DNA from 2 places in the Brevibacillus sp. BC25 genome. Region 1 is predicted to be linked to the other one. Evidence: predicted binding sites of a transcription regulator. Region 1 holds the regulator's gene; the other holds the start of a gene.
What was found. The regulator CtsR, encoded in region 1, represses protease genes until heat stress. The targets are predictions, from matches to a motif close to ATGGTCAATAAAGGTCAAACA.
Positions count from the first base shown of each region.

Region 1 (15,117 bases):
ATATTAGCCCCACCTTTCACAAGATTTTGCTGGAAAGCTATATGAATCTGTTAAGGCTGTCACCCAAGATGTGGGGCAGAATTTACCATAATACAGAAAAAACCCGTTTCTTCGATATGAATGTGCTGATGAATAAGTTATTGGCAAACAAACTGAAAAAGCTGATCAACAGTGTACAGCCTGATGCCTTTATTGCTACGCATCCGTTTGCAAGCTGTATGCTCTCCGTACTGAAAGGGAGAAATGATTGGAAGGAACCAATCTATACAATTATTACTGACTATACCATCCATCCTTCATGGATTAATCACCATATCAATTATTACTTCATCGGCCATGAACAACTGTATTACCTGTTAGACGTTTATCGACAGGACCATCAAAAATTCATTCCGATGGGCATTCCCATCATGAAAAAATTCAGTTTGCCATTGGAACCCGAACTGATTCGGGGAAAGCTTGGTCTTGCTCCTGGACAAAAGAGCATTATTCTTTCAGGGGGCGGATTGGGTCTTGGTTCGATGGAAAAGGTATTAGATGGGCTAGAAGAGATTAACATTCCTCTGAAAACCTTTGTGTTAACAGGGACAAACGACAAGCTGTACAATAAAGTGATAAATCGTACGTATCGCCATGAAGTCGTTCCACTAAAATTCATCAATAACTTCCACGAATACTTGGAGACGGCTGATTTAATTGTCACCAAATCAGGCGGACTTACATCAGCTGAAGTAATGAGTAAACGGGTACCCATGATTGTTTACAACCCTCTGCCTGGACAGGAAGAGAGGAACAGCCACTTTTTGCTCAATAATGGATGTGCGGTACATGCGAATCTGTCAGAGCAATTGATTTACTTTATCGATGAACTATTGCATAGCCCGTCCAAGGTGGATTATATGCGTAGAATGGGACAGAAAATCTCGAAGCCAGATGCTGCACAACGAATTACCGAGTTCATCATGGATGATATGAATATGTTGCCAGGAGAAGTAGAATAGCTGCCTAGCCAGATAAAATGGAGGAACCCATGACTGTACCATTCGCCATATTATTTGATATGGATGGCACGTTACTGCAAACAGAAAAGCTGTCGACCCCCGCATTTATTCGAACGTTTGACCAGCTTCGTCAAAAAGGACTATGGCAAGGGGAAACCCCTGACGAACGTGAACTGATCAATGTACTGGGAATGACGATCGAGCAGATCTGGGACAAATTACTGCCGGGTGCGAGTGAGGAAGCCATTCGCTCAGCCGACGCCTTCTTGCTAGACAATGAAATCCAGTTACTCAAAGAAAGAGTGACCGAGCTATATCCGGATGTAAAATCAACCTTGGAAACGCTGCGTGAGAAAGGATTTGCTTTGTTTGTAGCAAGCAATGGGCAGGAAGAGTATATCGATGCCATTTGTCAGGAATACGAGTTAAAGCCGCTGATGACCGATCTGTACTCAGCTGGCCGTTTCCGTACGCATTCCAAAAATGACCTGGTTGCAAAATTGTTGTCTGATTACAAAATCGAGCAGGCCATCATGGTAGGAGATCGTCACTCCGACGTGGAAGCTGGCAAGACAAACGGTTTATTTACCATTGGATGCGACTTTGGTTTCGCGAGACCAGGCGAGCTTGATAGGGCAGATGTCATCATCACCAGCTTCTCTCAGCTACTGAATCATTTGCCAGCAATCGACACCAATACACAAGAACAAACATAAACCATTCCTCAGTGAGTGGTTTTTTTGTTGATCATGTCCAAGTTTCAAGCGACCCTCTTTTGCCCACACTAGAATGTGTAAGGGACACTTGCGGGCACGCATTAAACCCATTATAATTAACGTCAAAGATAGTCAAAGTCAATTAGGTAACCTCATAAGAACATACACAGAGGAATAGGAGGCGATGACTTGCGTAACATCTCGGACATCATTGAACATCACTTGAAAGGCATCATTACAAACAGTCCCAATGGATCGATCGAGATTCAGCGTAGTGAGCTTGCCGACCATTTTCAATGTGTGCCGTCTCAGATCAATTACGTCATCAATACGCGCTTTACCGTTCAAAAAGGATACATTGTAGAGAGTAAGCGCGGGGGCGGCGGGTATATTCGCATACGCAAGGTGCAGATTGTCAGTAAAGCGCGCTTGCAGGAATTGCTAACAGAAGAACTAATTGGTGAGAGCATCAGTCAGAGCGTGGGAAATGCGATCGTAGAAAGACTATTTGAGGAAGGATTAGTCAACATCAGAGAAGCAACCTTGATGAAAATCGCTACCTCGCGAAACGTATTGACGCTAGAAGCTGAATTGCGGGATCGTTTGCGGGCAAATATTTTAAAGCAGATGATCGCAGCAATCTTGTTGAAGTAAAAGGAGGTATGCTGTTATGAACTGTGAGGAATGCGGAAAACGACCGGCGACACTTCATTTGACGAAAATCGTCAATGGCGAAAAAACCGAATACCATATTTGCGAGCAGTGTGCTCATGAAAAAGGGGACGTCTTTACCGGCTTTCACAACTTCAGCATCAACAATCTCCTGTCAGGACTTTTAAAATTTGATCCCATGCAAAAGAATGGACGCGAAACGGCAACAAATAAGCCGCTTCAATGCGAAACATGTGGACTCACATATTCTCAATTTAGTAAAAGCGGCCGATTTGGCTGTAGTGATTGCTACACCTTTTTGGGTGATCGACTGGACCCCCTTTTCCGCCGAATTCATGGAAACACACAGCATAGTGGAAAAGTACCAGAGCGGACCGGTGGCAAACTGAAGATCCGCAAAGAGCTGGAGCAACTAAAGCAAGCGCTGCAAAGTCATGTCGCCAGTGAAGAGTTCGAGAAGGCAGCAGAAATGCGCGATCGAATTCGAGCATTGGAACAAAAAATGGCCCAATCGTAGCAAAGGAGGTTAGCTGGTTATGTCCCAAAAGCAGTTTATGCAAAACCCGTGGAGCAATTGGATGAAAGGAGAAGGTCCTGATTCCGACATTGTCATTAGTACACGGCTGCGTATCGCCCGTAACCTGCGCCAGCACCCCTTTCCGTTATTGGCAACGGACTCGCAGGGCGAGGAAGTCGTCAGAAAGGTAACGGAAGTAAGCGATTCGGAGGCAATGCGCAAAAGGCATCAGCTTCAGGTCATCCATATGGACCAAATTAATCCGTTAGAAAAAAGGGTGCTCGTAGAAAAGCATCTGATTAGCCCTCATCTGGCAGAGGAGTCTCGCAAAGGTGCGGTATTACTTCGTGAAGATGAGTCTGTCAGCATTATGGTTAATGAAGAAGACCACATTCGAATACAGGTACTATTACCCGGGTTTTGTTTGAACGAGGCATGGGAAATAGGTACGAAGATAGACGACATTTTTGAGAAAAGCTTGAACTACGCTTTCGACGAAACACGAGGATATCTTACAAGCTGCCCAACCAATGTGGGTACGGGAATTCGTGCATCTGTGATGCTGCACTTGCCAGCTCTGGTGATGACGCAGCAGATCAGCAGAATTTTACAGGCAATTAATCAAGTTGGTCTAGTCGTTAGAGGAATTTATGGAGAGGGCAGCGAAGCTCTAGGGAATCTTTTTCAGTTATCCAATCAGGTCACACTGGGTATGTCTGAGTCGGATATCCTTTCCAATCTCTACGGTGTAGCCAGACAAATTATTGAGCAAGAGCGTGTGGCACGTACTTATTTGCTGGAGCATACGCGGGTTTCTTTGGAGGATCGAATTTTTCGGTCGTATGGCATCTTGATGTACGCTCGCACGGTAGAGTCCAAGGAAGCGGCTCAACGTCTGTCCGATGTACGTCTGGGGATTGATCTAGGCATCATTCCGAATGTATCTCCGCTCGTCCTAAACGAATTGTTGGTCACGACACAGCCAGGGTTTTTACAGCACCACGCTGGACAAAAGCTCACTCCGGACCAACGCGACGAAAGAAGGGCAAGGTTGATCCGCGAACGTTTGAGCCTAGTAGAACCACAAGAATAATTGTAATGGTATCACGCAATTGTTAACCATATAGAGAAAAAACAGGGTTATACGGAGGTGTACGATATGATGTTTGGACGTTTTACAGAACGAGCACAAAAAGTACTGGCGCTTGCCCTGGAAGAGGCGGTTCGTCTCGGACACAAAGATATTGGGACAGAGCATGTGCTACTGGGACTCATTCGAGAAGGCGAAGGGATTGCGGCGAAGGCACTGCAATCACTTGGGCTTGGCCTCGATAAAATCCAGAGTGAAGTGGAGTCGTTAATCGGGCGAGGAACAGAGCAGTCCGGTAGTAATTACACACCAAACTATACACCTCGCGCCAAAAAGGTTATTGAACTTTCGATGGACGAAGCCCGCAAGCTGGGTCATACCTATGTCGGGACTGAACATATTCTGCTTGGCTTGATCCGTGAAGGAGAAGGCATTGCTGCGAGAATCATGAACAATTTGGGCGTTAGCCTGAATAAGGCACGTCAACAGGTACTCCAGCTTCTTGGTAGCTCGGAAATGATGGCATCTCATCAACCGTCTGGAGGGAACCCAGCGGCCAATACGCCGACACTGGACGGCTTGGCAAGGGATCTGACTGCAATCGCTCGTGATGGCGGGCTGGACCCTGTCATCGGTCGCCAAAAAGAAATCGAGCGTGTGATCCAAGTACTTAGCAGACGCACCAAGAACAACCCTGTTTTGATTGGGGAGCCTGGCGTCGGGAAAACAGCTATCGCAGAAGGTCTTGCCCAAAAAATCGTGAACAACGAGATTCCGGAGACCCTTCGTGATAAACGAGTCATGACACTGGATATGGGAACCGTTGTTGCGGGAACCAAATATCGCGGTGAGTTCGAAGATCGTCTGAAAAAAATCATGGACGAAATTCGCCAAGCAGGAAACATCATCCTGTTTATTGATGAGCTGCACACCCTGATTGGTGCAGGTGGAGCAGAAGGCGCAATTGATGCCTCCAACATTTTGAAGCCTGCTCTGGCACGTGGCGAGCTACAGTGCGTAGGTGCCACAACGTTGGATGAATATCGCAAGTACATCGAAAAAGACGCGGCACTGGAGCGTCGTTTCCAACCGATTCAGGTTGATGAACCGACAGCAGAGGATGCTATTCGTATCTTGCATGGCCTTCGTGATCGTTACGAAGCCCACCATCGTGTCAAAATTACTGATGAAGCAATCGAGCAGGCAGTAAAACTGTCTGACCGCTATATTACGGAACGTTTCCTGCCTGACAAGGCCATCGACTTGGTCGACGAGGCGGCATCCAAAGTTCGCTTGCAATCCTTTACGGTTCCACCAAACCTCAAAGAACTGGAGGGACGTCTGGAAGAGGTGCGCAAGGAAAAAGACGCTGCCGTGCAATCACAAGAGTTCGAGGAAGCAGCAGCACTTCGCGATCAGGAGCAAAAACTGCGTGAAGAACTGGATAAAACGAAAAAAGACTGGAAAGAACGCCAAGGTCAGCTGAACATGGAGGTTACGCCGGAAGACATCGCACAAGTAGTGGCGAGCTGGACGGGTATTCCTGTGTTGAAGCTGAAGGAAGAAGAAACAGAGCGCTTGCTGAAGATGGAAGAAATTTTGCACGATCGCGTCATTGGTCAAGATGAAGCAGTCAAATCCATCTCGCGTGCGATTCGCCGTGCCCGTGCTGGTCTGAAAGACCCAAAACGCCCGATCGGCTCGTTTATCTTCCTGGGACCTACTGGTGTGGGTAAAACTGAATTGGCTCGTGCCGTGGCAGAGACGCTTTTCGGTGACGAGGATGCAATGATTCGTGTAGATATGTCCGAGTACATGGAGAAGCATTCCACCGCCCGTCTGGTAGGTGCCCCTCCTGGCTACGTAGGCTTTGACGAAGGCGGTCAGCTGACCGAAAAAGTGCGTCGCAAGCCTTACTCCGTCATTTTGCTGGACGAAATCGAGAAAGCTCACCCAGACGTATTCAACATCCTCTTACAAGTATTGGATGATGGTCGTCTGACAGACTCCAAGGGACGTACCGTTGATTTCCGAAATACAGTTGTCATCATGACTTCCAACGTTGGAGCCAACATGATCAAGAAAAATACAACGCTCGGCTTCACGACCAACGATTCGGAAAGAAAGTATCAGGATATGAAAGACAAAGTCATGGATGAGCTGAAGAAAAGCTTCCGTCCTGAGTTCCTGAACCGTATCGATGAAGTCATCGTGTTCCACTCCTTGGAGCAAGAGCACATCGAGCAAATCGTATCTCTCATGACAGATGAGCTGCGTAAACGTTTGAAAGAGCAAGACATTGATTTCCAATTGACCGAAGAAGCCAAGAAAGTATTGGCAAAAGAAGGTTTTGATCCGGCTTATGGTGCACGTCCTCTGCGTCGTGCTATCCAGCGCCACATCGAGGATAATTTGTCCGAGGAATTGCTCAAGGGCACGATCAGTAAAGGCGATACCGTCAATATCGAAGCCGAAGAAGGCAAGCTGGTTGTCAAGCGCCTCGAAAAAACGAAATCATAAGCTGGGTTGAAACGTAATAGAATGCCTCCTGATTCGGGAGGTATTCTTTTTTTGGGTGCGTAATTATGATAAAAGTAGAGAAAGAAATCCAAGTGAGGGTGCGACTATGTCAAAGTATAAAACGAAATACGCGTGTCAAGAATGTGGCTATGAATCGCCAAAATGGATGGGAAAATGTCCGGGATGCAGCAGTTGGAACACCTTGGTGGAGGAAGTGACGGTAAAAAATGCACATCGTCACGAAGGGATGAGCGGCGGCCAGCGCCAATCTGCGATTCCATTGACCCAGGTAGCCAGTGAAGAAGAGCCACGCATGGATACGACAATCGGAGAATTGAATCGTGTACTTGGTGGAGGACTTGTTCCGGGCTCACTCATTTTGGTTGGGGGAGACCCCGGAATTGGAAAATCGACATTGCTTTTGCAAACATCTTTTGCCTTGGCTCATCAAGGGGCAAAGGTTCTCTATGTATCTGGAGAGGAGTCGGCAAAGCAAATCAAAATTCGCGCGGATCGACTCCATTTGCAAACGCCGCCGATGTTTGTATTGGCAGAAAATGATTTGGATTTGATCGAACAGCATATTAATCAAGTAGACCCGGATGTGCTAATTATTGACTCGATCCAGACCGTGTTTCACCCAACGATCCAATCGGCTGCTGGAAGTGTCGCCCAAGTGCGGGAGGCGACTGCCCGATTGATGCGGATTGCAAAAGGGAAAGGGATTGGTACCTTCATTGTCGGTCACGTTACCAAGGAAGGTTCCATCGCTGGTCCGCGTATGCTTGAGCATATGGTGGATGCTGTTCTTTATTTTGAAGGGGAGCGCCACAATACGTTTCGAATTTTGCGCGCCGTCAAAAACCGTTTTGGTTCGACAAACGAAATCGGTATTTTCGAGATGAAGGATCGCGGTTTGGAGGAGGTGGCGAATCCATCTGAGATATTTTTGGCAGAGCGTCCATTTGGTGTTGCGGGTTCGACAGTCGTAGCCAGTATGGAGGGCACACGTCCCGTCTTGGTTGAGCTGCAAGCTCTCGTTGCCCCGACCAGCTTTGTAACCCCGCGGAGAACGGCAACAGGGGTCGATCATCAGCGTGTGGGGATGATCATGGCAGTGTTGGAAAAGCGCATGGGCATGATGCTGCAAAATCAGGATGCTTATGTAAACGTAGCAGGTGGGGTCAGATTGGATGAGCCAGCGGTTGATTTGGCAATTGCCGTAAGCATTGCAAGCAGTTTCCGTGACCACGCTACCAATCCGCATGATGTCGTTATCGGAGAAATTGGTTTGACTGGTGAGGTGCGCGGTGTCTCACGTATTGAGCAACGAGTACGAGAAGCACATAAGTTAGGCTTTAAGCGTGTCATCATCCCGGAGAAAAACATCCGTGGTCTGGATGCGCCAGCAGACATTCAAGTAATTGGTGTGAGCAATATTGCCGATGCGTTGAACGAGGTGATAAGGAGGTAGGAGTGGGCATGCAGGGGAACATCAAAAGAGCTCCGCAAATCGGTGATGTGCTTCGTCTCGTGGCACCCGGCACACAGCTTCGTGAAGGGTTGGAAAATGTTTTACGGGCCAAAACCGGGGGCTTGATCGTCATTGGGTGCGGTCCAGAGATGAAGACGATTGTCGATGGCGGTTTTTCCATCAATTGTGATTTTTCTCCTGCCCATTTGTATGAATTAGCGAAGATGGATGGGGCGATTATAGTAAGTGAAGACGCAAAACGCATCCTGTACGCGAATACGCAAATCTTCCCACCCTCCTCAATCCCTACGAGCGAGACGGGGACACGGCATCGTACAGCGCAACGGACAGCCATTCAAACGAATCATCTGGTCATTGCTATCTCGCAGCGCCGCAATGTGATCACGCTGTACCAGGGGAATTTCCGGTATGTCTTAAGCGAAATCAGCGTCATTTTGGCCAAGGCGAATCAGGCTGTATCTACGCTTGAGAAATACAAGGCCGTGCTTGATCAAACTTTGACGAATCTCGGTGCGTTAGAATTTGAGGAGCTCGTTACGTTACACGAAGTTGCCTCGGTTTTGCAACGGATTGAGATGGTGTTACGTATTAAGACTGAGGTCTCCAAATACATATGTGAGCTAGGGGTAGAAGGAAGGCTCGTCAGTATGCAGTTGGAGGAACTGGTTTCAAACATTGAGGAAGAGGCCCATATGTTTATTCGGGATTATTCCAGAGATGCATCCTATTCACCTGATCTCGTGCTGCGGGACATGAAAAAATTGAACTCGGAGGAAATGCTGGAGCTCACTTCTTTTTTGCGAACGCTGGGGTATTCCTCAAATGTCAGTATGCTGGATGAATCCGTTTCCCCTAGAGGGTATCGGATCCTGTACAAGATACGGCGTCTGCCCGTTACGATCATCTCAAATCTGGTAGAGCATTTTCATCATCTGCCGCGAATCATGATGGCAACCATCCAGGAATTAGACGAAGTAGAAGGCATTGGCGAGGTCCGAGCGAGAGCCATTAAAGAGGGGCTGAAACGGATTCAAGAACAAGTGTTCATTGACAGACACATTTAAAGTAGAATAGGATAAAGGCATTATTTGTATTCAACATTTGCCTAGGGGACTTGGATAATAACAAGGTCGACAGGATAACCTGCTCCTTACGCAAAAGAAATCAGGAGGTAGTCTATGTTCGTGAAATCGTTACCGAACATACTAACCGTAAGCAATTTGTTTCTGGGAGTTTTAGCAATTATTCTTGCGTTTCGAGGCGATCAATACGTCGAATATGCAGCGATCACAGTGATCATTGGTATGCTGGCAGACGGGCTGGATGGACGTGTAGCTCGTATGCTGAATGCCCAAAGTGAGTTCGGGAAGGAATTGGATTCCCTTTCTGACGTCATTACATTTGGGATTGCACCAGCGTTCATCATGTATGTTGTCGTCTTGCAACACTTTGATTTGCTTGGGATTCTCATTACAGCCATTTTTCCGATCTGTGGTGCGCTGCGTTTGGCGCGTTTTAACGTACAGGCCGGGGTTCCGGGGTATTTCATCGGTTTGCCGATTACGGCAGCGGGGGGCGTACTGGCTACGCTCGCACTCTATCACCAAGTTTTCACTCCGGTATTGCTTGCCGTAAGTATGTTGCTTCTTGCCTTTTTGATGGTATCAAAGGTCAAGTATCCTAACTTTAAAAAAGTGGGGATTCCAAAGTCTGCTTACTGGATCACACCCATTATCATTGCGATTGTGGTTGTTGTAGCGATTAAGTATCCGCAGCAATTTCCAAAAATCGTCTTCCTGCCACTTGCTTTTTATGCACTGTACGGAATAAAAAAAAACGTTGACTTTCTCGTCAAAAAATTACGTAAGCGTAAAAACAAAGAGAAAGAATCCGTTCCGTTCGAATAGTTACGGCATAAAAAAACCCACACTTCAATGTGCGGGTTTTTCTTTTTTGTATGCAACTTTTTTTAGGGTTCATTCGTAATACGAGTAACGGACTTTTAAGACAGATTGAAGACACCCAAAGTATTCAGTCGGTTGGATTCTTTCTGAAGCACATCTTCTAGCTTAATGTCAGTAATATTGCACAAGGCAGTGAGGTAAAAGAGGTTTTTGCCAAGCTCAGCAGTAACTACATCGCGACAATGCTCGCACAGCGGACCGTTAAAGTGGGTGTCCAAATGGGACTTGTTGTCCTCCAGATTCTTGTTCGAATCGTACGTCTGTTTTTTGGCAACCACTTCGACACAGCCGCATTCGGTGATGGCTTTTGTCAGTGAACGGTTAATACGGGATGCCGTTTCCTGAACTTTGGACATGACGTCCAGTACGCTACGATGTCTGATCAAAAGCTCGGATACTTGCGTTTGAAAGTCGTCTATGTTTCGATTGTCCATCTGGGTTCACCTCTGCTTTAGGCTGTTGGTATCGTCATAATTTTCTCTCTTTACGATACTGACATTATAAGAAGGGAGCCAGCTCCCTGTCAATTTATCATCGAAGGAAACGAGTGTTCCCGGGTTGACGAGAAAATGACAACTATGTTAAAATTTTTGGCTATTTGACATGGCAAAATCTTTTTTGCTATAGTGAGGGAAAGTAAAATGAAGCGTTATAATGATTTGGAAAAAAATAGGGTTTTACTCTTAGGCTTCTGTCTATATTAGTAAAAGGAGGTGAAGGCATGTTACGCCGAGTAGGAAAATTCATTTTTGTTTTGATTGGTGGCGGATTAGGGTATCGGTTTGGTGACGAATTGTTCTCGTTGCTCGATCCACTGTTAAACTTTGGTGTAGTAGCCGGATCGCAATATATTGGAGCTGTACTAGGTGCCATCTTGTTTTTCTTTTTAGCGAATTGGGTTGTGGATTATGTTCTGCGCATCGTTCGATGGGGTGAAGAGACACTCGTCAAAATGCCGGTTGTCGATGTGATGTTCGGAGCGATGGGGTTGATTAGTGGTCTTATTGTTGCATTCTTATTATTCCTGCCCATCAGTAAAATTCCGATTCCATATGTAGGAGATCTTTTGCCGTTAATTGTTTCCGGGTTGCTTGGTTATTTGGGCTTCCAGGTAGGGTTTCGCAAGCGGGACGAGATTATGTCGGTATTTTCGATTGGACGTAAGGATAAGAAAAAGGACAGCGCAACAACTGCCGTTAACTTGGAAAATAAAATTCTCGATACCAGTGTCATCATTGACGGACGCATCGCAGATATTTGCCGTACCGGCTTTCTGGAAGGGGTACTGGTCATTCCGGGATTTGTGCTAGAGGAGCTGCAGCATATCGCCGATTCCTCCGATGTACTGAAGAGAAACCGCGGTCGTCGTGGTCTGGATATCTTGAACAAGATTCAAAAAGAAATGAAGGTAAAGGTCCAGATTTGGGAAGGCGATTTTGAAGAAGTGTCCGAGGTGGACAGCAAGCTTATCAAGCTCGCAAAGCTCATTAGCGGAAAGGTCGTAACAAACGACTTTAACCTGAATAAGGTATGTGAGCTGCAAGGTGTTGCAGTCTTGAACATCAATGATTTGGCGAATGCAGTCAAGCCCGTAGTTTTACCTGGAGAAGAGATGAACGTTCAAGTCATCAAGGATGGGAAAGAGCACGGTCAGGGTGTCGCTTATCTGGACGATGGCACGATGATTGTTGTAGAGGGCGGACGAGAGTACATCGGAAACGACGTCGATGTCCTCGTAACGAGTGTGCTGCAAACTTCAGCAGGACGTATGATCTTCGCCAAACCAAAGTTACTTGAACGAGCGTTATAGAAAAGACAACAGGAGAGGGATGAATCAGTGAGTACGGGTGTCGTGATCGTTGCAGCCGGTTCGGGTAAACGAATGGGTGGACAACGAAACAAGTTGTGGTTACCACTTGCGGGCGAGCCGATCTTGGCTCATACGGTACGTCTTTTTGCTACTCATCCCGACATTGATGAAGTTGTGCTAGTGGTGAGTGAAGCAGACCACGCAGAAGTAACGACCTTGATCTCGGCTGAAAAGCTGACGGCTGTGGTTACTCTTGGTGGGGCAGAGCGACAAGACAGTGTGAGAAATGGCTTGGCATCACTATCCGCAAATTGCGATTACGTACTGGTTCACGATGCAGCCCGTCCTTTCGTCACTCGCAAACAGATCAGTGACATGATCAAACAGGTGCAACAAGATCAGGCAACGATCATGGCAGTACCTGTCAAAGATACGATTAAAGTGGTGGGGGAAAAAGGACTTGTAGAGTCAACCCCGGCACGGGAAAGCTTGTGGGCGGTTCAAACCCCACAAGCTTTTCGTATGTCTTTATTGCGAGAGGCACATGAGGCAGCGGAGGCAGCGAGGAAGCTGGGTACGGATGATGCGATGCTGGTTGAGTGGCTGGGTCATCCGGTATCGATTCTTCACGGAAGCTATGAGAACATTAAGATTACTACGCCAGACGATCTGTGGTTTGGTGAAGAGATATTGCGGAAACGAAAGGGAGAGTAGCTCATGCGTATTGGACAAGGTTTTGACGTGCATCAGTTAGTAGAGGGGCGTCCATGCATTATCGGAGGCGTCACCATCCCGTATGAAAAAGGCTTGCTAGGGCATTCTGACGCGGATGTTCTTCTCCATGCGATTAGTGATGCGATTCTTGGAGCGATTGGTGAAGGGGATATTGGCCGGCATTTCCCAGATACAGACCCGGCTTTTAAGGATGCGGATAGCGTAAAGCTGTTGGAGCATGTATGGAAGTTGGTTCGGGAGCACGGCTACCGCTTAGGAAACGTGGATGCAACGATCATTGCCCAAGCGCCGAAAATGGCGCCGTACATCCCGCAAATGTGTGAAGTCATTGCACGCGTGCTGGAAGCAGACGATCTCTCGCAAGTGAATGTGAAGGCGACGACATCGGAGAAACTTGGTTTTACAGGCAGAGGAGAAGGAATCGCTGCCCAGGCAGTATGCTTGCTTGTCAAGTAGAAGGGCAAGGTGTAACATAAAGCCTTAGATACGTTTTTACTTAGGTCAAGGTTATAGCCTTTTACATTTATAAGGATGGTGCTACCAATGGCGAAAGAAATTCGCACTCGTTATGCGCCGAGTCCTACGGGGCATTTACACATCGGCGGTGCGCGAACAGCGCTCTTCAATTATCTTTTTGCGAAACATCATGGTGGTTCGTTCATCGTTCGGATTGAAGATACGGACCAAACACGCAATAAGGAAAATGCGGACGAAGAACAAATGAAAAACCTGAAATGGCTCGGCGTAACATGGGAAGAAGGTACAGACGTTGGTGGACCATATGGACCGTACCGTCAAACAGAGCGCCTGGACATTTATCGGAAATATATCGATCAACTGCTGGCAGAAGGCAAAGCGTACTACTGCTACGCGACAAAAGAAGAGCTGGATGCAGAACGTGAAGAACAGCTCGCGCGTGGAGAAACACCACGCATTCTGGAAAAGCACCGCCATGTAACGGACGAGCAGCGTGCTCAGTACGAAGCAGAAGGACGAGTGCCATCCATTCACTTCCTCGTTCAGGATGATCGCGAGTATGTTGTGAACGACCTGATTCGTGGCCAAGTAACATTCAACTCCAACGAGATGGGCGATTTCGTTATTTGTCGTCCAGATGGAATTCCTACATACAACTTCGCCGTTGTAGTGGACGACTATTTGATGAAAATTAGCCACGTCATTCGTGGAGAAGAGCATCTGTCCAACTCGCCTCGTCAATTGATGATTTATGAAGCGTTTGGGTGGGAAGCGCCTGACTTTGCTCACTTGGCACTGATCCTCAACCAAGATGGCAAAAAGATGTCCAAGCGCGACGAGAGCATTCTTCAGTTCATTGAACAGTATCGTGACCTCGGCTTCTTGCCAGAAGCAATCGTGAACTTCCTTGTTCTTTTGGGATGGTCTCCAGGTGGCGAAGAAGAGATTTTCTTAATGGAAGATCTGATCAAGCTGTTCTCAATGGACCGCGTGAACAAGTCGCCAGCTGTGTTTGATGCAACGAAGATGAACTGGATGAACAACTTCTATTTGAAGCGCCAACCGCTAGATATGATCACAGATATGTGTATCCCGCATCTGCAAAAAGCTGGCTTCATCGAAGAGAATCTGTCTGCTGAGAAGGGCGAATGGGTTCGCAGTATCGTAGGCTTGTACCAAGAGCAAATGTCCTACTGTGCGCAAATCGTTCCGTTGGCAGCTCTTTTCTTCCTCGACGAAGTGGTGTACGATGAAGAAGCAACTTTGGTGCTGAAAGAACCACAATTGCCGGAAGTGCTTGCTTCCTTTGTGAAACACCTTTCTGCCCATGATGCATATAATGTGGATGTTATTAAAGCGGTACTCAAAGACGTGCAAAAGGAAACGGGTCACAAAGGCAAGGCATTGTTCATGCCGGTCCGCGTAGGAGCAACTGGTCAGGCGCATGGTCGCGATCTGGCGGAGACGTTGTATCTGCTTGGACGCGACAAGGTGATTGCACGTGCAGAGCAAGTAATTGCAAACGGTCAGTAAGTATTGGCTGGTTTTCTTTTATAAATAATGAATGCAACGATCAGGAGAAGTACAACAGTCTGCACATCTACAGAGAGGATGGATAGGTGAGAGCCATCTGGTGTGCCCTGTATGGAAATGCCCCTGTGAGCAATGAGCTGAACCTATCTTTTTGAAAAGATATCAGTAGGCGCCATCGGCTTCCCGCCGTTATCGGGATATGAGCGAGATTTGCTCATGACTGTTGTGAGTTTTTAGTGACAGTGATGACGATCTAAGCAGAGTGGAACCACGGTAAACCCGTCTCTGTCCCTTCGTGTTTGAGGGGATAGGGACGTTTTTTGTTTTTTTGAAAAGGTAGTTCAAAAAGTCGTCTTTTGATCACGATGTAGTCCTGGAAGCATATTCGACTTCGAAAGTAGCGTTCACCTTCGAAGTCCGGTGCTCATGTAGGTCTCCTACACTCCGCTCCTCCTTCTTCAGGTTCTCACTACTTTCTCGATGCTGAAAAGACAACTTTTTGAACCCTGACACTGAGGTTGAACGAGCAGGTAAATCAGGCGGGAGGTGCCACCCAAAAATGTTAGCACAGATGAGAGATGACATTC
Region 1 covers NZ_AKIX01000007.1:387-15,503, forward strand. Annotated here, with positions in the region: gene PMI05_RS01125 (UDP-N-acetylglucosamine--LPS N-acetylglucosamine transferase) at 1-1,001, shown strand, start outside; gene PMI05_RS01130 (HAD hydrolase-like protein) at 1,031-1,717, shown strand; gene PMI05_RS01135 (CtsR family transcriptional regulator) at 1,907-2,371, shown strand; gene PMI05_RS01140 (UvrB/UvrC motif-containing protein) at 2,388-2,906, shown strand; gene PMI05_RS01145 (protein arginine kinase) at 2,926-3,999, shown strand; gene PMI05_RS01150 (ATP-dependent Clp protease ATP-binding subunit) at 4,066-6,516, shown strand; gene radA (DNA repair protein RadA) at 6,623-7,990, shown strand; gene disA (DNA integrity scanning diadenylate cyclase DisA) at 7,999-9,075, shown strand; gene pssA (CDP-diacylglycerol--serine O-phosphatidyltransferase) at 9,190-9,918, shown strand; gene PMI05_RS01170 (hypothetical protein) at 10,014-10,409, opposite strand; gene PMI05_RS01175 (PIN/TRAM domain-containing protein) at 10,697-11,785, shown strand; gene ispD (2-C-methyl-D-erythritol 4-phosphate cytidylyltransferase) at 11,813-12,499, shown strand; gene ispF (2-C-methyl-D-erythritol 2,4-cyclodiphosphate synthase) at 12,503-12,976, shown strand; gene gltX (glutamate--tRNA ligase) at 13,064-14,530, shown strand; T-box leader at 14,558-14,820, shown strand; gene cysE (serine O-acetyltransferase) at 15,090-15,117, shown strand, end outside.

Region 2 (15,117 bases), on a different contig from region 1:
TTGTCGATCTCCTGTTAGATATGTCTTCTCTATCTAACGAAGTGGTATAATTAACCATAGGTGATGGTTTTGAATAGATCAGTGGAAAGTAACCACAATGTCGTATTTGACTGTAAATATCACGTTGTTTTTTGTCCGAAGTATCGTAAAAAGGTTTTGAAAGAGCCAGTAGACATTCGATTAAAAGAGTTGTTTCTTGAAAAGGCAGTGGAACTACGTGTGGAAGTTGTTGAAATGGAAATCTTGCCTGATCATGTTCATTTGGTCATCAAATGCGATCCGCAATTCGGAATCCACCGAGTCGTAAAACATTTGAAGGGCTATACATCCAGAGTGTTGCGGATGGAATTTAAACATCTCAAAAGCAGACTTCCCTCGCTATGGACAAACTCCTACTTTGTTGCAACGGTTGGCACGGTGCAACTCGATGTGATTCAGAAATACATGGAGTCTCAAAAAGAAAGGAATGATTGAACTTGCATAGAGCCTACAAATTCCGTTTGTATCCAAACAAAGAACAAGCAACACTCATCAACAAGACAATTGGATGTACTCGCTTTGTATTCAATCACTTTCTTGCGAAACGAAAAGATGCTTACGAACAAGAAAACAAAACGCTGAATTACAACGACTGTTCTGCTTTGCTAACGCAACTAAAAAAAGAATTCGAATGGTTGAAAGAAGTGGACTCCACTGCCCTGCAATCAACCTTAAAAGATTTGGATTCCTCATACAAAAAGTTTTTCAAAGAGAAAAAAGGCTATCCCAAATTCAAGAGCAAGAAGAACCCAAAGCAATCCTATACATGCAAGATGAGCATCAAAATAGAACGGAATCGCATCAAACTTCCTAAGCTGGGATGGGTATCGTTTGCTAAATCCAGAGAAGTGGAAGGACGAATCCTATCGGCTACGATTAGATGTAATCCTTCAGGTAAATACTTTGTGTCAGTATTGTGTGAAACAGAGAGTAAATTACTCCCAAAAGTAGAACAGACAGTTGGAATTGACCTTGGGATCAAGGATTTCGCCATTCTCTCTACTGGTGAGAAGGTGGCCAATCCCAAATACTATCGCAAGTATGAAAAACTACTGGTGAAGTGGCAACGGATTCAATCTCGTAGACAAAAAGGCAGCAACAACCGGAACAAGGCGCGTACCAAAGTAGCTCGACTCCACGAAAAAATTGCAAACACCCGTAACGATTTCCTACATAAGCTGCCAACCAAGCTGATCCACGAAAGCCAAGTGATCTGTTTGGAGGACTTACAAGTGGAAAATATGGTCAAAAATCACAAGTTAGCCAAATCCATTGCAGATGCTTCGTGGTCGATGTTTCGTACGATGCTGGAGTATAAGGCAGAATGGTATGGAAGAAGGATCTCAATTGTTGGAAAACAATTTCCTTCAAGCCAGCTCTGCTCAACTCCAAACTGTGGATACCGCAACAAAGCAGTGAAAAGTCTCAACTTGCGCAGTTGGATATGCCCGCACTGTGGCGTACAACATGATCGTGACCAAAACGCTGCTATCAATATTGAGCAAGAAGGACTTCGATTGTTGGGGTAGTCAACTAAACTGTGGGACACACAGGGATAGCTTGGTAAAATTCACTCCGTTAGAGTGACTACCCAAGAATCCCCCGCCTTTAGGCATGGGGAGTGTCAAAAAACTCAATATCCTCTTTCGTCAAAAAATGATGAGTACGGCAAACAGCACGATACCAAATATCTACCAATTGATCACGATAGCTGGCTTCATAAACAGCAGTTTTGGTATTCATCAAGAAACCTCCCGATTCAAACTAAAAAACAAATGCAAGAGCGCTCTTGAGAGCTTATTATATAGAGTCGCTAGGAACTTTCCAATCATGTTCACAGCTTTTCTATCCTCCCAGAATAAATTTGACGATTGATAGGAGGGAAGCGGAGGGGAACCCTACCTCGCCACAATCCCTCCAGGCACCTCCAAATACCCTCTCTTCTCCACAAATAACGGCTCTACAACCCCAAACTCATCTCTTAACTGCTTCATCTTCCCATGAGCCTCAGCTTCCGTCCGATAATACCCGGCTTCGACAAAGTATCCACCTTGCTTGTCCTTCAAAACCCGCATATTGTCCGCGACCAACAGAGATTCCTCCATAGCCCCGAGCGTCTCTCCATACGGCATGGAAGCGGTGCGCACCGAGTACACAGGCTGCTGCTTTTCTGGCGACACTTCTTTTGGCGAAATCGTAATCACAACCTGTGCCGGTTCCTTATACTCTTTCACCTCATAAGTAATCGCTTCCTTAAAGGTCACATTAAATCGCACAAGCGAATCATCCAACGAAATAATCTCGTAGGCATCTTCGATATACGGACTTTGCTTCAATGTCTCGAAATCTTTGACAGCCGAAAATCTTCTTGCACCACCAACAGCAAACGACATCGTATTCGGATATTCAGTAAAACTCACGTGGAAGGAGCTGGCGTTCTGCTGTACCTCATTATCCTGGGTAAAGTTCAAGATGATGTTTTCCTGATCTCCTTGCTTCTGTACCGTAATGAAGCTAACATCTACGGCATCCTGAGGAGTACCGCCGCCTGCACTGCCTTTATTGAATTGCAATATTTTCACTAGCTTGCTCAGACCGGGTACGTTTTCCAAAGCACTTGCAAAAGCGGGCATCGTGTTTACGCTGACCGTGAAAAGAACAAAGACAGCGGCTGCGCTTACGCCAGCGTGCTTCATCCAACGCGTTCTTGCTTTCGCACGTTTTCGATGAAGCTTCCCACGTTCGATGGCTTGCTCGGTGACTGCCGCCAACTCTTCGGGAATTTCAATATCGTGATAGGCTTGTTTATAATCGTCCAGCTTTTTATCCAAGAGATTCACGCTCCCCAATGTTCACTTTCAATTTCTCCAGTCCGCGGTAAATGATCGACTTTACGGAACTGAGGGGTATGTCTAGCACATCGGCAATGTCCTTGATGGGCATGTCTTCGAAATATCTCAGCATAATGACAGTTCGGGATTTTTCATCAAGTTGGCCCAACGCATCATGCAAGTCGATGACATCTTCCCGCGGTTTTTGCTCGTAGCTGCCTTCATGCTCTTTATCCATATAAACGACTTTTTTTGCTTTGCGTATGTGATCCAAGGCGCAGTTGACGGCGATTTTGGTCAGCCATGTTTGAAAGTATTGCGGATGCTTCAATTTGTGTATGGAGATAAAGGCGCGGTAGACAGTTTCCTGCACGATTTCCAGAGCGTCTTCTTTGTTTCGTACATAAGTAAAAGCCATTCGATATATTTTTTCTCTACTCTCTTGGATCAGAAGCGTAAAGCTGTCTTCATCACCGGAAATGGCTCTTTGCGCCAGTTCAGTTTGATTCACGATGCTGCACACCCTCCTTACTGAATGCGTTAGGTTCTTCCTTTCTTCTCGAAAATAATCCCGCAGCGCTAGACACACTGCGGGAGCGTAGATCCTTCTTTCCTTACTTCAATGGAAGAACCATTTTATTTTTCATTTCGCCGCTTTCTTGATCGATTTCAAACAGTTCGAGGGTGCTTGGTTTATTTTTAGACAAATTGCTCAGTGGGATGACAATTTCCTGTGAGAATTCACCCCACTCCGGGCCACCTTTCGATGCTGTACCAAAGCCTTTGGCAACTATTTGTTCGCCTTGCTTCACGGCATATTGATAGGTGCCTTCGAAAACGCTAGCTTCGCCGGATACGGTATACACGACAGACGGTGCCGCAAGCTTCAGGTTACGAAATACTTTGGTGTTTTTTACTTGATCGGAGCTATCTAATGGGATGGAAAGCTTGTTGATGATCGCACCGTTCTCTTGGTTGATTTCAAACATCTCGAGGATCAATGGCTCGTTTCCGATCAGCTCACTTGTTGGGATCTTAATCGTTTGCGCAAAAGTTCCCCATTCCGGACCACCATTTGAAGCTGTGCCAAACCCTTTTGCCAAGACGTGCTTCCCTTGCTTGACTGCGTATTGGTACGTTGCTTCAAAAACACTTGCTTCTCCTTTTAAGGTGTACAGGAGAGCAGGCTCCGCTAGTTTGATATTCCGGAACATAGTTTGCTTGGCAGCTTCGTTTGCTTTTGTTTCTTGCTGCGTGGCTACTGGGGTAGTCGTCTGGTTAGCCCAAGTAGTGCCGAGAGCTCCGGCAAAAACAGTGCAAGTCAAAATAGAAGCAGCAAATACAGTGATGGTTTTTTTATTCATGGTGTGTCTCTCCCTTATATGGCAGAATGCCGTAATTGATTGTTTTTTTGTTGTAGCTTCATGAAGTTTACATGGGTTAGACGGGGGAGGGACGCAAAAAGACGCAAGAGATTTTACGGAAAAAATGGGGTTTTTTCGTATGATTTAGCAGAATTTTTAAAATATTTCAGACGTAGATTCATAGATTGGGCTATACTGTTTTTATGGAACAATCTTCTAATTAGTGGGGGCGGAAAAAATGAAAAAACTCGTTTCTCTGGCAGTCGTTGCAAGTATTGCGATCCCGTTACTGAGTCCGACCTTTGTCCAACATGCTGCTGCAAATGCTATTCATGATTATCGTAACGAAGTTCAGGTCAACCAGTTCCGCCCGCATGGGGGAGATAAGCAGGAAGTGAATGATTACATAGCGTCCTTGGTGAAGCAACGATCTAATCCTGCTGAGGTAGCAAAGCTGGTAGCAGATGATTCCTTGACGAATTTTGCGATGAAAACCTATATGGAAGGATTGGCGCAATACAAAAACATTCAGGTGATCGAAGCAAAAGTAGACAAGCTGTACACCGTCACGAAGGAGGACGCTTATAATAACTACCGCGCGATTGTGAAATTCAAATACGTCGGGTATACCGCAGATAACAAGGCTATTGAAAAAACGGATTATCTCGGCTTGGCTAGACTCGGGACAGACCCGGTGAACTGGAAGGCGTGGGGCGTCATTTGGCAGGACTCTGGCATCGATGTGTCAGATGTGAAGCTGTTTCAGTTGGAGAAGCCACGCAAAGGCGAAGAAATATGTGTGATCACGACTGATTCAGGTGTGATCAAGCTGAGACTGTTCCCGAACAAAGCTCCAAAAGCAGTGGAAAACTTTAAGACACTGGCGAAAAATGGGCAGTACAACAATATGATTTTTCACCGTGTGATCAACGATTTCATGATTCAGGCGGGAGATTTGAAAGGGCCGGATGGCAAGGAGCTGCCGAGTATATACGGCGAGTCGTTTGAGGACGAGTTTAGCCGGGATCTGTTCAACTTCAGAGGAGCGCTCAGTATGGGGAACGCTGGACCTAATACGAACAGCACCCATTTCTACATTGTACAAAGCCCCAAGGTAGATCAGGAGTATCTCGATTTGTCGGCGCTGCCGTTGAATGCAGAAGCGAAGTATAAAGAAATTGGCGGACGAGCTTACCTCGACAATCGCCACACTGTTTTTGGTCATGTATTTGCCGGGATGGAAGTGGTAGACAAGATCGCTGCTCAGAAAACAGATGAGAATGCGAAGCCCATCCAAAATCCGATCAAGGTGCAAAAGATCGAATTTGTCCCGTATAACGAGTAAGTTTCGCCAGCAAAAACCCCCTCTCATTCCTGTCATTTGGGATGACGAGGGGGTTTGTCAATGAAGAGGAGATACAATTCAATATGGTTCCCAACGCAGTTTTCGTGCTTTTTCGAATCGCTCTTCCACATATGGCCAGTTGACGATATTCCACCAGTTCTCTACATACTTGTCTCGCTGGTTTTGATACGCCAGGAAATAGGCATGCTCCCATACGTCCAGGGCCAGTAGCGGAATCACATCCCATTGTGACAAGTTCTGGTGCTTTTCGGCTGTAAGAATCTCCAGATGATGTGCTCGCGGGGACCAAACGAGGATCGCCCACCCAGGACCTTCTACCTTTTCTGCCGCCTGACTAAATTGTCTCTTAAAGGCGTCATACGAACCGAAATACCGATTGATTGCCGCTGCAAGATCACCAGATGGAGTGCTACCCCCATTTGGACTCATGGATGGCCAAAAGATAGTATGCAAGTAATGACCGGCCCCATTAAAGGCTAGCTCGCGTTCCCAATGGCGTATGAGATCGAAGTTGCCACTTTCTCGCGCCTCTGCTAGCTTCCGTTCTGCTGTATTGAGATCGTCTACATACTTTTGGTGCAGTTTGTTGTGATGGATTTGCATGGTAGCTTCATCGATGTATGGCTCCAAAGCGTTGTAGGCATAAGGGAGCGGGGGGAGGGTATGCCGGCCGACAGCCACGGGGCGTGCTGCACGGACTGGCTCGCGTGCACCGGGATAGGAAACGGGTTCTGGCACTACAGGCACTTGTACTTCTTCCGCCACCGCTGGCTGTGCATTCATTAATTCCTGAACAGGCTCGGTCACTTCTCCTGCCAGATCCTCATCTTCACTCAACTGAGCCAGTCGTAAAAAGTGATGGAATTGCTCCTGCACCTGTTCTGCGCGAGTGATGAGAACAGGGAGTTCTTCGCTTTCTTGTGTTGAACCAAGCTTGGATGCTTCCCTTCCGATCAATGTAAATGATTCTTCGAATTTGTGCAGATGCCGTTCGAGTTCTCGGTTGAGGGTCTTATGTCTTCGCAAATGCTCGATCCATTGTCGGCCCCATTGGCTCCAGTCCAGCAAATTCTTGGCTTCTTCTACCAAAAGATTCTCCTCCTCGTGGGCACATCATCTCTCCCCACATTATGAAAGGCGCCTAGAGAAGGTGCGACATTTGCGGAGTACAAGAAATTTCATCTCGGCATATGGTAGTAGCACAAATGTTTGAGTGGTATGCTGTACTATATTCATTTCAACAGGGGAGACACATTAGCATGAGTAGAGAACGAGCGATTGCCGTTATTGATTCAGGAGTGGGAGGATTAACTGTTGCGAAGGAAGTCATGCGTCAGCTACCCGAAGAACGGATTGTTTATGTAGGCGATAATGCCCGCTGTCCGTATGGCTCCAAATCGCCGGAAGAGATTCGTACCTACAGTTTTCAAATGATCGATTATGTGATGCGTACACCGTTAAAAGCATTGGTGATCGCCTGTAATACTGCGACTGCCGTCGTGCTGGAGGAAGCGATGGAGGATTTGCCGCTGCCTGTCATTGGGGTGATTGAACCAGGCGCACGTGCGGCTGTTCAAGTGACGAAAAACGGAAGGGTCGGTGTCATCGGGACGGAAACGACCATACGTACCAAGGCGTATGAGCGTGCGCTTTTACGGATTCAACCGGATTTGTACGTCGCTGGCATGGCTTGTCCCGCATTTGTGCCACTGGTGGAGAGCCACATGGCGAACTCGGAGGAAGCAAGAAGAGTCGTGAAAGAAACGCTCGCCCCGTTCTTGCACGAAGATTTGGACACGTTAATTTTGGGCTGTACACACTATCCGTTGCTAGCACCAGTCATTTCGGAAGTGATGGGAGATCGAGTACGCTTGATTAACTCCGCAGAAGAGACAGCGCGAGAATTGTCCCTGCAAATTGCGACGGACGCCGAAAGCAAGCAAATAGAGCGCCCGGATCATCTGTTTGTGACGAGTGGGGACGCCCACAAATTCCGGACCATTGCAGAAGAGTGGCTGGATTGCAAAGTGAACGTCCAGCACAACTCATTGGAAAAATCCATCCAGCCCTGATGGAAGACCTTGTCTGCTGAGACAAACTTTCAACGCATAAACCCAAGCCTAGCTCGTATACATGGTAGTACAAAGTGTCTGGAGGAGGCTGGGGAAATGAAGATAAGGCACATCGGGAAAATGACGGCCGTGCTGGGGGTTAGCGCAGTGCTTTTGTCGGGCTGCGGTCTCTTTGGCCCGGAAAAGGAAACGATTAGTATTGATGCACCGCCACAGTCAGAGGTATCAGTGGATTTGCCAAACGGCATGCCGTCCCCGGATGCTGCAAAAGAAGGGGCACAACCGGTCGTTCAGGAGACTGGAGAGAGAATGGTGTACTTGCAGGATGCTAACGGATATATCGTTCCTGTCTCGATGACTCTTCCGAAATCAGAAGGTCCTGCCAAACAAGTATTGAGCTACATGGTAAAAGGTGGTCCGGTAGAGAGCATGCTCCAGGGTGGCTTCTCCGCTGTCTTGCCGAAAGGGACAGAAGTAAAAGGACTTGTCATCAAAAACGGCGTAGCCACTGTCGATTTTTCCAAAGACTTCAAAACGTACGAGGAGAAAGACGAGAAGAAAATTGTCGATGCAGTCACCCGGGCGTTGACGGAGTTTAGCAGCGTCAAGACTGTGCAAATTTGGGTGAATGGAACGCCGTTGACGGAAATGCCAGCAGCCAAAACACCCATTACGCTATTAGACCGGAATCAAGGAGTCAATCTCGAACTGGGCGATGGGGCGGTACCAGGAGATACCTCCAGCGTAACGGTTTATTTCCAAGGACAGCTGGATGATACACGTACGTATTATGTCCCAGTCACTCGCCTGGTTCCTGAAACGGCTGACATCGCCAAGGCAACCGTTGAAGAGTTGATCAAAGGACCGAAACAAGGATCTCAGCTCTTTAGTTCCTTGCTGCGTACGACACGTGTTCTGAATGTGAAGCAGGAAAAAGATTTGGTGACGGTCAATTTGAGCAGTGACATCCTCAAGTATGACGATGGCAAGGAAGCGAGCCCAGAAGCCCTGCAATCGCTCGTCTTGTCATTGACAGAAACGACAGGAGCCAAGCAAGTGCAGCTGCTAGTGGAAGGAAAACCGCTAGCTAGTGGCGAGTTCACCAAGCCAGTTAGCCGCCCGGTTCAACTCAATCCCATACAGATGTAATGAACGAGCCACGCCCGTATTAACGAGCGTGGTTTTTGTTCGCCAATTGTTTGCTGCAAGCGTAGCTGCTGGTAGCATGGAGGAAGTGACAAGAATATTTGCAATTAACGTAAATAAGGAAGAGGCGTTTGTGCAGTGGCAGATCGTTTCCCGCCTCTGGTATAATGAGCGGAGTGTAACAAAGCGATTTAGGAGGAACTTGGAATGAGAGTGGATGGCCGTGCCCATGATCAATTGCGCCCTGTAACCATTACGCGCAATTACATTAAACACGCAGAAGGATCGTGCCTGATTGAAGTCGGAGACACAAAGGTGATTTGTACGGCGACTTTGGAGGACCGGGTACCGCCTTTTATGCGTGGTGGCGGGAAGGGCTGGATCACAGCCGAGTATTCCATGCTTCCCCGAGCAACAGCGACTCGCAACGCGCGTGAGTCGTCCAAAGGAAAAGTCGGTGGACGCACAATGGAGATTCAGCGTCTGATCGGACGTGCTCTGCGCTCCGTCGTGAACCTTGAAGCAATGGGTGAACGCACTATTTGGTTGGATTGCGATGTCATCCAGGCAGACGGAGGTACACGGACAGCTTCGATTACCGGAGCCTTCGTGGCAATGGTAGACGCGATGCAAAAATTGGTAGATAGTGGCACCTGGAAACAGCTGCCGCTCAACGATTTCCTGGCAGCGACCTCTGTAGGGGTAGTTGGCGAGGAAGCCGTGCTCGATCTCAACTACAAAGAAGATTCTACAGCGATTGTCGACATGAATGTCGTCATGACGGGAAAAGGAAAGTTTGTCGAGCTGCAAGGAACAGGGGAGGATGCCCCGTTTTCTCCTGAACAGCTACAAGAAATGATTGCCCTTGCAAAAGTCGGCATTGACAACTTGATTAACAGTCAAAAAGAGGCGCTCGCTGATGTTTCGCTCTCTTTTGTACAATCAGTAGCGGAGGAAAGTCATGCCTAATCGGAAAAAAGTTGTTCTCGCAACACGTAACCAAGGAAAAGTGAAAGAATTCAACAGGCTGTTCGCAGAGGCAGGCTGGGAAGGAATTAGCCTCGCTGAATTTGACGGTGTGCCTGAGGTAGTAGAAGACAAGGACACCTTCGAAGGAAATGCGCTGAAAAAAGCAATCGAAATCTCTACATACTTGAACATGCCAGCTCTCGGTGACGATTCAGGTCTGGAAGTAGATGCGCTGGAAGGACGCCCTGGAGTTTACTCCGCACGCTTCGCTGGGGAAGATGCAACAGACGAGCAGAATTGGCGTAAATTGTTGAAAGAGCTGGAAGAAGTGTCGACACAGGAACGCACAGCTCGCTTCCGATGCACGTTGGCGTTGGTGATTCCAGGCGAAGATCCAATCATTTCCACTGGCGCTTGTGAGGGTGTGATCGCGCGTGAGCCAAAAGGGACAAACGGCTTCGGATATGATCCGGTATTCTACATCCCATCGATGGACAAAATGATGGCCGAACTCATGCCAGAAGAAAAGAACCAGATCAGCCACCGCGCTCGTGCCATGCAGCAACTGCTTGAAATCATCAAGTAGACAAGAGAGAAAACAGGAGAGTGAGGCGTGATGGGAATTCTCATCATGAGCGATAGCCACGGCTTGGTTCGGGAAGTAAGCCAGGTCGTCAACCGACATCATGTCGAAAAAATTTTGCATTGTGGCGATTTTTGTGTCGACCATCAGCGCGAGCCGTTTTCCAACATGACGCTTGTCCGAGGCAATTGCGATTCGACACAAGAGGTGCCGACTGAACAAGAGACCGAATGGCGCGAACTTCACATCCTGCAAACGCACGGGCATCTTTTCGGAGTGAAAGGCTCTCTTCTGCGCCTTCATTACCGTGCAGAAGAGGTCGGAGCAAATGTAGTGGTTTTCGGTCACTCTCATGTACCTGTCTGTGGTGTAGAGAGAGACATCTTGTTTCTGAATCCGGGCAGCCTGCAAATGCCGCGCGGTTTTCACGTACCGACATATGCTCTTTTAGAAGAGACAGGAACGAGCCCGACAGAAGTTTACATATCCGTGGCGTTTTATGATCATTTAGGCAACCGGGTTTCACAATTGGGAGGGAACTATTCTGTTCGTCGACCAATGAGGTCTTCTTGAAAACTAAAAGATTTGTGCTATACTAGAATGGTTATAATGGCTAGAATATTATCATCCGAGCCTGCGAAGATACCATGGCGCGGCTGGCGATGTTCTGTTGATTCGATTTAGGAGGGGAAGTTTACGTGGCAGCAAATTGGGAAAAGGTAGAGAATAACCAGGGAGTCCTGACGATTGAAGTAGATGCTACGCAAGTAGACGCAGCATTGGATCAAGCGTTTAAAAAAGTGGTTCAAAAAGTTCAAGTTCCAGGATTCCGTAAAGGAAAAGTACCACGCAAAATGTTCGAATCCCGTTTTGGTGTAGAATCTTTGTACCAAGACGCTCTTGACATTCTGCTTCCAACTGCATACGGACAAGCTGTTCGTGAAGCTGGTATCGAGCCAGTAGATCGTCCAGAAGTAGACGTAACGCAAATGGAACAAGGGAAAAACCTGATCTTCAAAGCGACTGTAACTGTGAAGCCTGAAGTGAAGCTGGGCGACTACAAAGGTCTGTCCATCGAAGAAAAAGACTTCTCTGTAACAGAAGAGAGCGTTGACGCTGAACTGAAGCGCATGCAAGAGCGTCATGCTGAGCTCGTAGCAGTAGAAGAGGGTGCCGCACAAACAGGCGATATCGCTGTAATCGATTTCGAAGGCTTCCAAGACGGAGTAGCTTTTGAAGGCGGTAAAGCGGAAGATTACTCTCTGGAACTGGGTTCCGGTACTTTCATCGCAGGGTTCGAAGAGCAACTGGCTGGTTTGAACATCGGCGAAGAAAAAGAAATTACCGTAACTTTCCCTGAAGAGTACCACTCTCCTAACCTCGCTGGTAAAGAAGCGGTATTCCAAGTGAAGCTGAACAGCCTGAAGCGCAAAAACCTGCCTACTTTGGATGATGAGTTTGCCAAAGACGTGAGCGAGTTCGACACGCTGGAAGAGCTGAAAGCAGACACCAAGAAAAAACTCGAAGAAAAAACAGCGCAAGAAAAAGATCAATATGTTCGTGAGCAGCTCGTTCTGAAAGCAGCTGAAAGCGCTGAGATCGATCTGCCAGCAGTAATGGTTGAGCATGAATTGGATCAAATGGTAAATGAATTTGGTCAACGTCTGCAATACCAAGGCATGACTCTGGAACTGTACTACCAGTTCTCCGGCATGGATGAGAGCCAACTGCGTGATCAATTGCGTGCAGATGCAACATCCCGCGTTCGCACTTCCTTGACTTTGGAAGCAATCGGCAAAGCAGAAAACATCGAAGCAACAGAAGAAGACGTAAACGCAGAACTGGATAAACTGGCTGGCGTATACGGCCGCCCAGCTGATGAGCTGCGCAAAATCTTCTCTGCACAAGATGGCATGGTTGCTCTGTACCGCGATGTGCAAACTCGCAAAACAGTAGATTTGCTGGTTGCAGAAAGCAAAGTAACAGCATAAGCTTAGAAGAACGCATGATTGGTCAGTGGGCAGGCTAACCCTGATGCTGGCTGTCAAGACCACAAGGCACGAGTGTATCGTGCCTTGTTTTTCCACCATTGACTTTTTTCGGCAAAGGAGGAAAATACATAATGCTAATCCCTATGGTCATCGAGCAAACAAGCAGGGGAGAGCGCTCTTACGATATTTACTCGCGCCTCCTGAAAGACCGGATTATTCTCTTGGGCACCGAGATTGATGATGAAATCGCCAATCTGGTTGTCGCTCAGCTGCTTTTCTTGCAGGCAGAAGATCCGGACAAAGACATATCGCTATACATAAACTCTCCAGGTGGTTCTGTTACAGCAGGAATGGCCATCTATGACACCATGCAGTACATCAAACCGGATGTGTCCACGATTTGTGTGGGCATGGCTGCCAGCATGGGTGCATTCCTGTTGGCTGCTGGTGCAAAAGGCAAGCGCTTCGCTCTGCCAAATGCCGAAGTAATGATTCACCAACCGCTCGGTGGTGTGCGTGGGCAAGCAGAAGACATCCGCATTCATGCGGAATGGATTATGAAAACGAAGCGCCAGCTGAATGAGATTTTGTCTGAGCGGACAGGTCAGCCTTATGAACGCGTAGAGCAAGATACAGACCGCGACAATTTCATGAGTGCAGAAGAAGCAAAGGCCTACGGATTGATTGACTCTATTATCGAACGCAAAAACTGACCCGTTGTGAGGTGAAGCGCATGTTTAAGTTTAACGACGACAAAGGCCAACTGAAGTGTTCCTTCTGCGGCAAGTCCCAGGAACAGGTGCGCAAGCTGGTAGCTGGTCCTGGTGTTTACATTTGTGACGAATGTATCGAACTGTGCAATGAAATTGTACAGGAAGAACTGGGCACTGAAGAAGAAATCGATATGAAAGAAATTCCAAAGCCAGTGGAAATTCGCAAAATCTTGGACGACTATGTCATCGGTCAAGATATGGCGAAGAAGTCCTTGTCTGTAGCGGTGTACAACCACTACAAACGGATTAATTCCGGGGCGAAGATCGAGGATGTGGAGCTGCAAAAATCCAACATCATGCTGATCGGTCCGACTGGTAGCGGGAAAACGTTGCTCGCGCAAACATTGGCGCGCATTCTGAATGTACCTTTCGCGATTGCGGACGCAACTTCTCTGACAGAAGCAGGCTATGTGGGTGAAGACGTTGAAAACATCTTGCTCAAGCTCATCCAGGCTGCTGACTATGATGTTGAGAAGGCTGAAAAAGGAATCATTTACATTGACGAGATTGATAAGGTAGCCCGTAAATCGGAAAACCCATCCATCACGCGTGATGTATCTGGTGAAGGCGTTCAACAAGCGCTTTTGAAAATTTTGGAGGGTACTGTTGCGAGTGTTCCACCACAAGGCGGACGCAAGCATCCTCACCAAGAGTTTATCCAAATCGACACTTCTAACATTTTGTTCATCTGCGGTGGTGCATTTGATGGCGTCGAGCAGATTATCAAGCGTCGTTTGGGTAAAAAAGTCATCGGTTTTGGTGCAGACTTCGGAGATGGCGTAAAAGGCGATCTGAAAGCCGGAGAATACCTGAAATACATTTTGCCGGAAGATCTGCTGAAATTTGGTCTGATTCCGGAGTTCGTCGGTCGTTTGCCAGTGCTTGCTACCTTGGAGCCGCTGGATGAGGAGACGCTCGTGCGTATCCTGACAGAGCCGAAAAACTCTTTGGTGAAACAGTACCAAAAACTGCTGAGTCTCGACGGTGTTGAGCTGGAGTTCGATAACGGTGCGCTCATGCAAATCGCCAAAGAAGCGATTAAGCGCAACACTGGTGCGCGCGGACTGCGTGCGATTATCGAACAAATCATGCTCGACATGATGTATGAACTTCCTTCCAGAGAAGACGTCAACAAGTGCGTGATTACCGAAGAAACGGTTCGCGATAAAGTGAAGCCACAACTGTTGACCAAAGAAGGCCAGGAATTGCACGAAGAAACAGCATAAGCATTGTCTACACAAACCATCTCGTGATAAGCGAGGTGGTTTTTTTGTTGTTGGTTTACGTCTACGCTTGCGGGGCAATACTACTTGATATCGTTCAAGAGAAGCTTTACATATGCACAAAACGGTCATGAACGTGTTCCCTCCTCTTTGGGGGACAAAAGTTGACCGCAAGCGAAGACGCATGGGAGGGACTGCATATGGACTATACGACATTGGTCATTGCTGTCATTGAAGTGGTTGTTGGTATCGTGATCGGCACCTACTTTTGGAACTTGCTGCGAGCGCAGAGAAACACGAAAACCTCAACCGAAAAGGAATCGCGCAAGGATCTTGATTCCATACGTAAAATGAGAATGGTTGCATTGACAGAACCTCTGTCAGAGAGAACGAGACCAGCTACTTTGGAAGAAATTGTAGGACAAGAAGATGGGCTTCGTGCGTTGCGCGCCGCTTTGTGTGGTCCCAACCCACAACATGTCATTATTTATGGACCACCTGGTGTAGGCAAGACCGCAGCGGCTAGGGTCGTGCTGGAAGAAGCAAAGAAAAATCAGCTATCGCCGTTTTCTTCTGATGCCAAGTTTATTGAAATCGATGCGACGATTGCTCGTTTTGATGAACGCGGGATTGCTGACCCGTTAATCGGCTCTGTACATGATCCTATTTATCAAGGGGCTGGCTCGCTTGGGCAGGCGGGGATTCCGCAGCCAAAGCCAGGCGCTGTGACGAAAGCGCACGGTGGCATGCTTTTTCTTGA
Region 2 covers NZ_AKIX01000044.1:59,245-74,361, forward strand. Annotated here, with positions in the region: gene tnpA (IS200/IS605 family transposase) at 64-474, shown strand; gene tnpB (IS200/IS605 family element RNA-guided endonuclease TnpB) at 477-1,568, shown strand; gene PMI05_RS31640 (hypothetical protein) at 1,648-1,782, opposite strand; gene PMI05_RS13400 (DUF4179 domain-containing protein) at 1,938-2,870, opposite strand; gene PMI05_RS13405 (sigma-70 family RNA polymerase sigma factor) at 2,863-3,381, opposite strand; gene PMI05_RS13410 (Gmad2 immunoglobulin-like domain-containing protein) at 3,485-4,234, opposite strand; gene PMI05_RS30040 (peptidylprolyl isomerase) at 4,473-5,579, shown strand; gene PMI05_RS13420 (superoxide dismutase) at 5,658-6,689, opposite strand; gene racE (glutamate racemase) at 6,860-7,672, shown strand; gene PMI05_RS13430 (GerMN domain-containing protein) at 7,769-8,821, shown strand; gene rph (ribonuclease PH) at 9,026-9,787, shown strand; gene PMI05_RS13440 (XTP/dITP diphosphatase) at 9,780-10,373, shown strand; gene PMI05_RS13445 (metallophosphoesterase family protein) at 10,404-10,943, shown strand; gene tig (trigger factor) at 11,069-12,361, shown strand; gene clpP (ATP-dependent Clp endopeptidase proteolytic subunit ClpP) at 12,493-13,074, shown strand; gene clpX (ATP-dependent protease ATP-binding subunit ClpX) at 13,095-14,360, shown strand; partial or broken gene lonB (ATP-dependent protease LonB) at 14,558-15,117, shown strand, end outside.
Region 2: a site for CtsR is predicted at 12,447-12,467, ahead of clpP (ATP-dependent Clp endopeptidase proteolytic subunit ClpP). Genes of this name have one in related genera too.